3 regions of the Ectopseudomonas mendocina genome follow, and region 3 is predicted to be linked to each of the others. Evidence: predicted binding sites of a transcription regulator. Region 3 holds the regulator's gene; each other region holds the start of a gene.
The links. Region 3 encodes FliA, which starts transcription of late flagellar genes. Its sites were predicted from a motif close to CTAAAGTTTNNNNNNNNNNNGCCGNTAA; they were not measured.

Region 1 (4,011 bases), 1.5 Mb from region 3:
CGCGGCCGCCGGCCCACTGCGACGCAAGCTGCCCGACGCCGGCTGGCACAGCCTGAGCCTGACGCTGCCGGATCCGGACGGCGACCCACTGCCCCTGCGCAGCGCAGCGGCTGACAACACGCCCAGCGAAGGTGCTCCAGCAGCCGACACATCAACTACGAGCACGGGCGGCGCCGCGCCAGCCGAGCCCCAATCCACCACGACCGAGATCAGCCCAGAACAGCGGCGGCAGGCTCACAGCGAGCGCGTCATGGCCCGTATCGATGCAGCCATTGCATTTGCCAGCCAGCAGCAAGCCAAGGAGATCGTCCTACTGGGGCACGGCAGCGGCGCCTACTGGGCAGCGCGCTATTTGAGCGAGCGCAAGCCGGACAACATCCACAATCTGTTGATCGTCGCCGCGGAAGTGCCGGCAGGGTTCGCCCCACCACTCGACGAACTGGTTCCGCAATTGCCCGTGGCGACAGGGGATTTCTACTACAAGGATCAGCCGAGTGATCGCAATGCAGCGTTGAAACGTCTGCAAGCCAGCAAGCGAGCCAAGTTACCTACTTATATACAGGTGGCCATGAAAGCCCTGCCGGGTAACCTGGACGTTCAGGAAGAACAGCTGTTTCGACGTTTACGCGGCTGGCTCAAACTGCACATTCACGCCGCTGGGTAATCATTTACGCTTAGGGAAAGTCTGAAAAAGACTTCCCGAACCTGATGAAATACACCGATCCTGCCAGCCGAGCTTTCCATGAAGCAGATGACCTCGTCGATGCCAAGTACTCGAACAGGCGCAAGCAGATCCGCTCAGGGAAACTCGGCTCATACTGCGCGCTAGCAGCGAAATTCTGTTGACGCGCAGGAGTCGGCTACACCACGAAGTGTTGGGTTTGCTGCTGCAGACGGCTTGCCATCTGGGCAAGATCGCGGCTGGCTGCGAGGCTTTGCTGCGCCCCGTTGACCACTTCGGCGATGCTGCCGTTGAGCTGGTTGACGTTCTGGCTAATCTCGTTGGCGACGGCGGTCTGCTCTTCGGTGGCCGTGGAAATCTGCTCGTTACCAGAGGCAATGACCTGAACAGCACTGGTGATGGAGATCAACGCATTGCCTGCGTCCTTGGCTTGCTGCACGCAACCGTGGACATGTTCGCGCGACTGCTGCATGGCCTCCACTGCCGCCTGGGCACCACCTTGCAGCGCTTCGATCATGCTCCTGATCGATTCGGTCGCCGTCTGGGTGTTGCTGGCTAGCCCGCGAACCTCATCGGCTACCACCGCGAAGCCTCGCCCAGCTTCGCCAGCACGTGCCGCCTCGATCGCAGCGTTCAGGGCTAGCAAATTGGTCTGCGCTGCTATGCTTTGAATCACCCCGAGCACCTTGCTGATTTCATCACTCTGCGTATGCAGCTTGTCGATGACTTCGCCCGCCTTGGCGATCGACAAGGAAACGCTCTCGATGGATTCCACGCTGGCGTGAACCAGGTCACCACCTTGCACCGCCTGCCGGTTGGCGTCGGTGGCGCTGGCTGCGGTTGCCAACGCATTGTTCGCGACTTCCTGAATCGCCATGCTCATCTCGTGCACGGCTGCCGCGACCATGTGGGTCTGATCGCCCTGCAGGGTTGCCGTCTGACTGACCTGGGCGCTGATTGCGTTCATTTCCTCGGATGAGCTGGAGAGCTGGGTGGCCGTGGCCGACAGCTCGAGAATCAGCGCACGCTGATGGTCGATCAGCGAGTTAAAGGCACGCGCCGTATCGGCCACCTCATCCCGACCGAGCACGTCGGCGCGCAGGGTGAGATTCGACGTCTGCTGAACCGCGCTGATCAGGCTGCGTAGCCCGGACAAAGGGCGAATGATCGAGAGGCTGATCAGCAGTGCCGCGACCAGCAGGCCGATCAGCGACAGGGTGCCAATCACCAGAAAAGTGTTGATCATCGTGTGGTACTGGGCGTTGGCGTCCACATAAATGACCTTACCTTCGCTCAGTTGCAGGTCGATCAACTCGGACAGTTTGGTGCCCAGCGGATCAAAGGCGCCATAAAGGCTGGTGTTGAAGCGCTGGGCATCCATGCTGCGCAAGCTGCCATCGGCGACGGAGCGGACAAACCCCTCAGAGACCGTTCGTACGATCCGCAATGCACCGTCCACCTCATTGACGAGCGCGCGCTCACTTTCCGTCAGCTTGGTTGCACGGTACTCATCCCAGGCTTTGTTGCCCTGCTGCAGCGCCTTATCGAAATCGCGCTGTAGTCTCGCCTCGTCAACGAGACCGGCGCGATATTTGTGGAGTGTGTCGACCATACTGACCGCGTAGCTGTCAGACACAGTTTTCAACTGACTGATCGGCGTCATTCTGTCGACGAATAGGTGCTCCATGTTTTCGTTGATGCGCTGGGTGTTTATCGAGGCAATCATGATGACTGCCAGAAGCACCAGAAGAGGGGCGATAACGAGCAAGGCCAAACGGGTGCGAATGGTCAAATTAGCGAGCATAGGGCTATCTCAGGAGGATAAAGGCCGGGTGGAGCTCATGCTCCGGCACTACGACCTTCACCGCAGGGGTAGAAGCTCGGATATCCATCTCGTGAGCTTGAAACGCATCCCTGCACCTTATGGCGCATATCCCTCTTTTCGTTGAGGTTCCTGATACCGCGAACCCATGGCAATAGGTACGAATGTACTGTCACTTGAAAAGGCCCGAAATTCTATCGGCTTGCTGATCACTAACTTTAACGAGCTTGTGGCACCGTGATCGACGGCGATTAGATAGGTGCTGAGCTATGCCGCTGGCGGGCTGTTTACATTCAGAGTTGGCGGTAAACCAGATTCTTTCTTGCAACCTGAGGTCGGTCGCGTGATGACGACTGCAGCGTCATCGCGCATGGTTACCTCCGGATAGCGTCTTGCTTCAGTTACGGAGCGCTTTCGCGGCCGCATCACCATAGGTCTCGGCGCGGCTCGTATGGTAACTGCCATCCCCACATTCGATGTTTTCAGATCGGGCATCTCGCCACGATGGAAAACCAGCTCCATACCCTGGCAGCGTTGCGCGTTGTGTGGATGGCGCGCCGACATTTACTGGCTGCAGCGGGAGAGGTGCGCCTGTAATGAGGAAAATGGCCGTCACGAGTTGCTCGTGACGGCCAAACGGAGAATTGAGCGGGTTATCGGGTCGATTTTGATCGGCGGCCCGCTCTCAAATATCGGCGAAGACTGGGGTTGGTCAACATTACAGGGCTACCTCAGACCATCCTTAAGCGGTACATGCGACTTGCATGGGCTTCAACGCAAACCTCGGCGTTGGCGAATCAGTGCATAGGCCTGGTGCAACTGGCGCGTGGTATCGGTGGCTTCGCGGATACGCTCAGGGGACGCTCCGGAACCTGCCAGCTTGTCGGGATGGTGACGACTCAATAGACGCCGATAGGCGCGCTTGATCTGTTCCGGCTCGCTATCGGCCGCCACCCCCAGCAGACGCAACGCTTCCTGATAACTGCCGCCCGCTGGAGCCGGCTGCTGGCCTCGGCGCGGGGCATATTCCTCGCCCAGTTTCTCCAGCTGGGCAGTGCCCCAGCCCAGCCACTTGCCCCACAGCAGAATCAACTCATGTTCATCAGGCGCTACCTGGCCATCGACCCAGGCCATCCGCCAGCAGGCACGCAGCAGGGTGTCGGCTCGTTCTCGCTGTCGCTGCAGAGGCGCACGCAGATTATCGCGACCGGTCTTGCCGCGGGAGAACGCCTCGATGGCGCGCCGCCGCCCAGCCTCATCGAACGCCAGGCGCTGCATCTCCGAACGTGCCTGCTGGATATGGCTCTGCAGAACGCGCCCATTACTCTTGGCCATGCGCCCCAACATCAGAAACAGCAGATCATCGTCAGTGGGCGCAGCACGTCCACCGAGGCGCTCACGCAGGTTGTCCCAGCCATGCAAACGCAGGCGTCGATCCAGCACCTGCCCCAACAAGCCACCCAGCAGCGCTCCCGGGATGCTGGCCAGGGCAAGCCCGGCAGCAGCA
Region 2 (4,011 bases), 680 kb from region 3:
AGGGTATTTTCCGATATGCGCCGGCCGCCATCCTGAGCGCTGCGTTTGTCCAACCAGTACTGCAGGAAGCTCGCCATGCTGGCGAACATGTATAGCGGCAACACCCAAACGACACCCGCGACCAGCAGTTTCTGCGCGCCCAGCAGGGGCAGCATGCACAGCGCGATCAACAGCAGGATCTTGCCGCCGAAGTTGCGAATAGGCCCGGATGGCTCGGTATTGCCTGCGGATGTTCTGGACGCCTTGCTCGGTGCCTTGCGTGGCTGTGGTGTTGCAACGGGTTTGGGCTTACGCCGGATGGCTGGACGATCCAGGCTTATCTCACCGGCCAGACGCAGGTGCTCGGCACGCGACCGGCCCTTCTCGTCCCGACCTTCCACATACAGCACCTGGTCACCTGGCACTGGCCGACGCTCACCGCGCATGGCCGAGATATGCGCGAATACATCGACACCACCCGACTCCGGCGCGATGAAGCCAAAGCCCTTGTCATCGTTCCAGCTTTTCAGTCGACCTCTACGCTCATTGCCAATCACGGTTGCGCGGTGCTCCAGTCGATCAAATGCAACTGCCAGGTAGCGAGAATGAGCAGACCGAAAGCGATGCGGTACCAGGCGAACACCACGTAGCTGTGGTTGGCGATGAATTTCAGCAGCGCGCGCACAGTCAGTATCGCCACGATGAAGGTGGTAACGAAACCGATGATGAAGATCGGCAGATCGCTCAACTGCAGGATGTCACGGTACTTGAACAGCGAGTATGCAGTCGCCGCAACCATGGTCGGCATGGCCAGAAAGAAGGAAAACTCGGTAGCCGCCTTGCGCGACAACCCGAACACCAGACCGCCGATGATGGTCGCGCCAGAACGGGAAGTGCCGGGGATCATGGCCAGGCATTGTGCCAAGCCGACCTTCAGGGCCAGGCCCCAGGTCATATCATCGACCGACTCGGCCTTGATGGCATGTTCGCGCTTTTCCGCCCAGATCATGATGATGCCGCCCACGATCAACGCGGAGGCCACGGTGATGGGGTTGAACAGCCAGTGTTCGATCAGGTTGGCGAACAATGGGCCGATGATCAGTGCCGGAATGAAGGCGATCAGCAGATTTCCGGTGAAACGCTGTGCCTTGCGCTCGCTCGGCAGGCCGCGCACCACACTGAAGATTCTGTCGCGAAACTCCCACATCACCGCCAGGATGGCGCCCAGCTGGATGATGATCTTGAATGCTGTAGCGGTTTCCCCATTGAAATCCAGCAGATCGCCCGCCACGATCAGATGCCCCGTACTGGAAATCGGCAGAAACTCCGTCAAGCCTTCCACTATGCCCAGGATCAACGCCTGAAAGGCCGCCCAGATATCCATTGACTCCCCCAACAAAAATCGCGACAAGTGCCGCTTGAAAAACAAATTGAAACATTGCCCGGCCCTGGGACATAGACGTGCTGTAGAGGTTCCTTGCAACGGTCTAACTCGGCGACCATTCAGGTTCTTTGCCGCGCTGCCGAAATGCTATCAGACAACTAGAGTAAAGGATGCCTCGCCATGACTGGCAGTTCGCTCTGCACCGCGTGGTAGTCATCCCTAACAAAAACAATAATCAGGAACTCGCCCATGAACAGCTTACGCAGTATCCCCATCAGTCGCCGCTTATGGCTGATCCTCGGGTTGGCCCTCCTGACGCTGGTTCTGCAAGGTACCTACATGCTGCGCCAGATCAACCTCGACCTTTATGCCGGCAAGGCACAGAAGACCGAGCACGTGGTGCAGAGCGCAGCTGGCATCCTCAAGCATTTCCATAGCCTCGAAACCGCCGGCAGTCTGAGCCGTGAAGAGGCGCAGAAACAGGCGATGGATGTCATCCGTGGTCTGCGCTATGCCGGACAGGAGTACTTCTGGATCAATGACCAGACACCAGTCATGCTCATGCATCCGATCAATGCCAAGCTCGAAGGCCAGAACCTCTCGGGTTTCAAGGATCCGGACGGCAAAGAGCTGTTCAATGAGATGGTCGCCATCAGCCGCAGCAAAGGCGCAGGCCAGGTCGACTACCGCTGGCCCAAGCCGGGCGCCAGTGAGCCGGTGCCGAAAATTTCCTATGTCGAACTGTTCCAGCCCTGGGGCTGGATCATCGGCTCCGGCGTCTACGTCGATGACGTGCAGGCCGAATTCAAGACCCAGGCACTCAGCGCGATGGGCATCGGCTTGCTCATCGCCCTGCTGCTGGCTGCTCTGGTGGTGTTGATTACCCGGAGCATCGCCCAACCGCTGGAAGCTGCAGTGGACGCCATGGCCAGTATCGCCAGTGGCGAAGGTGATCTCACCCGCAACCTCGATACCCATGGTCGTGACGAACTGACTGCTCTGGCCGGGCACTTCAATGCCTTCACCGATAAGCTGCGCCAGGTCATTCGCCAAATGCTCGACTCTGCCGGTTCACTGGATCAGGCGGCACGTTCGCTCGGCGATATTTCCAACGAGGCCCAGCAGCACAGCCAACAGCAAGCTCAGCAGATGGAACTGGTGGCTACGGCAGTGAACCAAGTGACCTACGGCGTGCAGGACGTGGCGAAGAACGCCGAACACGCCTCCAGCGAAATGCACACGGCAGAAGAACAGGCCAGCCAGGGACAGCAGAACATCGAAGCCAGTCTGCGTCAGATCGGTCAGCTCTCGGGCACCATCGACAAGGCAGTTGAAGTCATCCAGTCACTGGCCAGTGAGAGTACGCAGATTGGCAGCGTGTTGGAGGTGATTCGCTCGATTGCCGAGCAAACCAACCTGCTCGCCCTCAACGCCGCCATCGAAGCGGCCCGTGCCGGCGAACAAGGCCGAGGCTTTGCCGTGGTAGCCGATGAAGTTCGCCTGCTAGCGCAGCGCACGCAACAGTCCACGGCTGAAATTCAGGGCATGATCGAGCGCCTGCAAGGCAACTCCGAGGCTGCGGTCAAGGTCATTCATGACAGCAGCCGGGCCTCGCAATTGACGGTGGAACAAGCCAGCCAGGCTGGTCAAAGCCTGGCGCTGATCGCACAATCGCTACGCAATCTGACCGGGCTCAACGCGTCGATCGCCAGCGCCACCTTGCAACAATCGCACGTGGTGGAAGACATCAACCAGAACGTCACCCAGACGGCAGCCCTGGCCCACAACACCGCCGAGGCCGCCGAGCAGTCGAACGCCGCCAGCCAGCACCTGAAGCAACTGGCCGATCAACTGAATCGTCTGCTGGGGCAGTTCCGCGTATGAGACCAGCATGAGCGACATGGAGCACCAGGAGGTCGACTTCACTCGGCCGCAGAACCAGGATCTGATCTGGGATCTGGATAGCATGGCCCGCCGTGAGCTGGCCGAGCGCTTCATCAAACTGTTCGAGAACCGCCTGTGCGTCTATTCCGAATCGGTGGGGCAGCTGTACACCAACTACAGCCTGCACTTCCCCACCGACCTCGGCCGCAAGATGGTGGTGCTGCCCAACCCCTATGCGTTCCATGACACGCTGCACGGTATCGATGCTCAGGCCATTCGCAAGACGGGCCTATGCGTGTTGCCTGGCAAGGTGCTGGGCAAACCCGGACTGTTGCTCAGCACGCAGCTCAAGGATCATGGCCCAGCACCGAAGACCATGGCCTTCAAGCCCGCACTGGCGCAGATCATCAGCAATCAGAAGAAAATCGGCGACGTTTTTCTGCCGGTGCTGATGAAAGGTGACTTGCGCGAATTCGACCAACAGATGCCCTACATCCATTTGCATCGCCTACAACTCGCCCGCCTGGAACGGCTGTCGAGTTTCGAGCGCGACGATATTCAGCAGACCATCACCCGTAAACTCCTGGCACTCTATCGGCAGGCCGACAGCCTGGTGTGCTGAACGCCGGGCATCAGTACAATCGCCCCCCTTTCTCTTCACGAGGATGCCAGATGTCCTGGCTCGAACTGATTGCCGCCGGGCTCGGTATCATTGCCGTATGGCTGACGGTGCGTCAGAACCCCTGGTGCTGGCCCATTGGCCT
Region 3 (4,011 bases):
TGCTGGCCCCCGAGCTGCCGGCCACTCCGGTCAAGCCGCAGCGCCCGGTCGAGGCCGCAGTGCCTGCTACGCCGGCTGTCGACCCCCGAGCGCTGGATGCCATGCGTTTCGAGCTGCACGGCCTGCGTGAGCTGATCGAAGTGCAACTGGGCTCCATTGCCTGGGGCCAACTGCAAAATCGTCGTCCGCAACAAGCCAATCTGTGGCGTCGCCTGCAGCGCATGGGCCTGTCTGCCGAGCTGTCGCAGGCGCTGCTGAGCAAGGTGGCAGGCGTGGCCGAGCCGCGTCAGGCCTGGCGCATGCTGCTGGCGCACCTGGCCCACGCGATCAGAACGCCGAAGGTAGAACCGCTGGAGGAGGGCGGGGTGATTGCCTTGGTCGGCCCGGCTGGCATGGGCAAGACCACCACCCTAGCCAAGCTGGCCGCGCGTTACGTGCTTAAGTACGGCGCGCAGCAGGTCGCTCTGGTGAGCATGGACAGTTACCGTATTGGCGCGCAGGAGCAACTCAAGACCCTGGGGCGTATCCTGGGGGTATCGGTGACTCAGGTCGATCCTGGTCAGTCGTTGCTGCAGGCGCTGACTCCGCTGGCGAAAAAGCGTGTGGTGCTCGTCGATACTGCGGGCCTGCCGGGTAACGATCCCGCACTGCGTCTGCAACTGGAAAGCCTGGCTTCGGCGCGTATCAATGCGAAAAATTATCTGGTTCTGGCTGCAACAAGTCAGAGCCAAGTGCTCAAGGCGGCCTACCATAGTTACAAGCGTTGTGGACTGGCAGGCTGCATACTGACGAAACTGGACGAGGCGGCGAGCCTGGGCGAGGTTTTAGGTCTGGCTATAGGCCAGCATCTGCCGGTAGCCTATGTCACGGACGGGCCGCGTATTCCGGACGATCTGCAGGTGCCGCGCAGTCATCAACTGGTCAGTCGCGCGGTAGGTTTGCAGGCCGCCGAGGAGCCGAGCGAAGATGCCATGGCGCAGATGTTCGCCGGGCTATACCACAGTCCGGCACGTGCCGGCTGAAGCGACGAGAACAGTGCATCCTCCCGCGTGGTTGGCGGGAGTGAACGGCCAAATGGCCAAGTCGAAGTTAGACAAGGTGTAGAAATAACATGGGTATGCATCCCGTACAGGTGATTGCGGTGACTGGCGGCAAGGGTGGCGTCGGCAAGACCAACGTGTCGGTCAATCTGTCCATGGCCCTGGCCGATCTCGGCCGTCGGGTGATGCTGATGGACGCTGACCTTGGCCTGGCCAACGTCGACGTTCTGTTGGGCCTGACGCCCAAGCGCACCCTGGCCGATGTGATCGCAGGTGAATGCGATCTGCGTGACGTGCTGCTGCAGGGGCCGGGCGGCATCCGTATCGTGCCGGCGGCGTCCGGTACGCAGAGCATGGTCAGTCTTACGCCGATGCAGCACGCCGGCCTGATCCAGGCATTCAGCGATATCAGCGAAAACCTGGACGTACTGGTGATCGATACTGCGGCCGGTATTGGCGATGCGGTGGTCAGCTTCGTTCGCGCGGCGCAGGAAATTCTCGTAGTGGTGTGCGATGAGCCGACCTCGATCACCGACGCCTACGCGCTGATCAAATTGCTCAATCGTGACCACGGTATCAGCCGCTTCCGCGTGTTGGCCAACATGGCCCACAGCCCGCAGGAAGGGCGCAATCTCTTTGCTAAGCTGACCAAGGTGACGGATCGTTTCCTCGATGTCGCCCTGCAGTATGTCGGTGCCGTGCCCTACGATGAGTGTGTGCGTAAAGCCGTGCAGAAGCAGCGTGCCGTCTATGAAGCCTTCCCACGATCCAAGTGCGCCCTGGCGTTCAAGGCGATAGCTCAGAAGGTCGACACCTGGCCGTTGCCGGCCAATCCCCGTGGCCATCTGGAATTTTTCGTCGAGCGTCTGGTGCATCAACCGACTGCAGACTCGGCCGTATGACAGCAGCCTCTGGACTTCGTATGTACAACAAGGCTCAGGCGCAGGATTCCCAGCATCAGCTGATCGAACGCTATGCGCCGCTGGTCAAGCGGATTGCCTATCACTTATTGGCCCGTCTGCCGGCCAGCGTGCAGGTCGATGACCTGATCCAGGCCGGCATGATCGGCCTGCTCGAAGCCTCGCGCAAATACGACTCCAGCAAGGGTGCCAGCTTCGAAACCTTCGCCGGTATCCGTATTCGTGGTGCCATGCTCGATGAGGTGCGCAAGGGGGATTGGGCGCCGCGTTCGGTACACCGCAACAGCCGTATGGTCAGCGATGCGATTCGTGTTGTTGAAGCCAGAACGGGGCGTGACGCTAAAGATCACGAAGTTGCGGCCGAACTCCAATTGAGTCTGGAGGATTACTACGGCATTCTTGGCGACACTTTGGGCAGCCGCCTGTTCAGCTTCGACGACCTGTTGCAGGACGGCGAGCATGGCGGGTTGCACGAAGACGCCGGGCACACCCACCTCGAACCTTCGCGGGACCTCGAAGACGAACGCTTCCAGGCGGCTTTGGCCGATGCCATCGCTGGTTTGCCGGAGCGTGAACGTCTCGTGCTGGCGCTGTATTACGACGAAGAACTGAACTTGAAAGAAATCGGCGAAGTGCTGGGGGTTAGCGAGTCACGCGTCAGCCAGTTGCATAGCCAGTGCGCAGCGCGTCTGCGTTCGCGGCTAAGTGAATGGCGCGCTGGCTGAACAGCGTATTCGCAGGCTTAAACGGCCTGTTAACGGTTTCATGATTAAAGGACGTGGTTGCGAGCGCAATACGTTTGGGACTGTACGGAGGTCGACTTGGACAAGAACATGAAAATCCTCATCGTTGACGATTTCTCGACGATGCGACGGATCATCAAGAACCTCTTGCGGGATTTGGGTTTCACCAACACCGCAGAAGCCGACGATGGCACCTCGGCGCTGCCGATGCTGCAAAGCGGCAGCTTCGACTTTCTGGTGACCGACTGGAACATGCCCGGTATGACCGGCATCGACCTGCTACGTGCCGTGCGCGCCGACGAACGTCTGAAGCACCTGCCGGTGTTGATGGTGACGGCCGAAGCCAAGCGCGATCAGATCATCGAGGCGGCCCAAGCCGGTGTGAACGGCTATGTGGTCAAACCCTTCACTGCCCAGGTGCTGAAGGAAAAGATCGAGAAGATCTTCGAGCGGGTCAACGGCTGATGTCGGCCGCGAGGGTGCTATGGAACACGATGACTCCACGCTGGGTGACCTTGAGTCGACCCTGAAAAGCAACGCCCGCGATCTGGTCGATAGCCTCGAACAAGGCAACTTCGGCGCCGCGGTACAACTGATTAATGAGCTCAACAAGGTTCGTGATCGTGGCCTGTATCACGAGGTCGGCAAGCTGACCCGTGAGCTGCACAATGCCATTGTCAATTTCCAGCTTGATCCGCGTATGCCGCATGCCCAGGAGCTGTCGCAGATCGCCGATGCCACCGAACGCCTGAATTATGTGGTCACCATGACCGAGAAGGCTGCCAACCGCACCATGGATCTGGTGGAGCAGAGCGCGCCGCTGGTCAATGACCTGAGCGATGAGGCGCAGAGTCTGAGCGTTGAGTGGGGCCGTTTCATGCGTCGTGAAATGGGCGCCGATGGCTTTCGTGAGTTGGCCAAGCGTATCGAACTGTTCCTCGCTCGCAGCGAGCGTGATGGCAACAAGCTCTCCAGCCATCTCAACGACATTTTGCTGGCGCAGGACTACCAGGATCTGACTGGCCAAGTGATCAAACGTGTCACCCAACTGGTGACCGAGGTGGAAAGCAACCTGCTCAAGCTGATGTTGATGGCCAGTCAGGTCGACCGTTTTGCCGGTATTCAGCACGATCACGAAGTGCTGCGCGCCGAACAGGAAAAATTAAAAGAGCCATCGCGGGGTGAAGGTCCGCAGATTCATGCCGATAAGCGTGATGACGTTGCCTCCAGCCAGGACGATGTCGACGACCTGCTGTCCAGCCTAGGGTTCTAAGGAGCACACAATATGAGCTTCGGCGCCGATGAAGA

Region 1: a site for FliA is predicted at 2,699-2,726, ahead of C7A17_RS13930 (methyl-accepting chemotaxis protein). Genes of this name have one in related genera too.
Region 2: a site for FliA is predicted at 1,482-1,509, ahead of C7A17_RS23755 (methyl-accepting chemotaxis protein). Genes of this name have one in related genera too.

The regions. Positions count from the first base shown of each region.
Region 1 covers NZ_CP027657.1:3,000,228-3,004,238, reverse strand. The annotation lists gene C7A17_RS13935 (alpha/beta hydrolase family protein) at 1-664, shown strand, start outside; gene C7A17_RS13930 (methyl-accepting chemotaxis protein) at 861-2,486, opposite strand; partial or broken gene C7A17_RS27335 (IS5/IS1182 family transposase) at 3,000-3,101, shown strand; gene C7A17_RS13925 (DnaJ domain-containing protein) at 3,276-4,011, opposite strand, start outside.
Region 2 covers NZ_CP027657.1:5,141,943-5,145,953, forward strand. The annotation lists gene C7A17_RS23745 (DUF1294 domain-containing protein) at 1-536, opposite strand, end outside; gene C7A17_RS23750 (undecaprenyl-diphosphate phosphatase) at 533-1,363, opposite strand; gene C7A17_RS23755 (methyl-accepting chemotaxis protein) at 1,613-3,247, shown strand; gene C7A17_RS23760 (hypothetical protein) at 3,255-3,869, shown strand; gene pnuC (nicotinamide riboside transporter PnuC) at 3,920-4,011, shown strand, end outside.
Region 3 covers NZ_CP027657.1:4,466,227-4,470,237, forward strand. The annotation lists gene flhF (flagellar biosynthesis protein FlhF) at 1-1,022, shown strand, start outside; gene fleN (flagellar synthesis regulator FleN) at 1,112-1,942, shown strand; gene fliA (RNA polymerase sigma factor FliA) at 1,939-2,685, shown strand; gene C7A17_RS20645 (chemotaxis response regulator CheY) at 2,794-3,168, shown strand; gene C7A17_RS20650 (protein phosphatase CheZ) at 3,188-3,976, shown strand; gene C7A17_RS20655 (chemotaxis protein CheA) at 3,989-4,011, shown strand, end outside.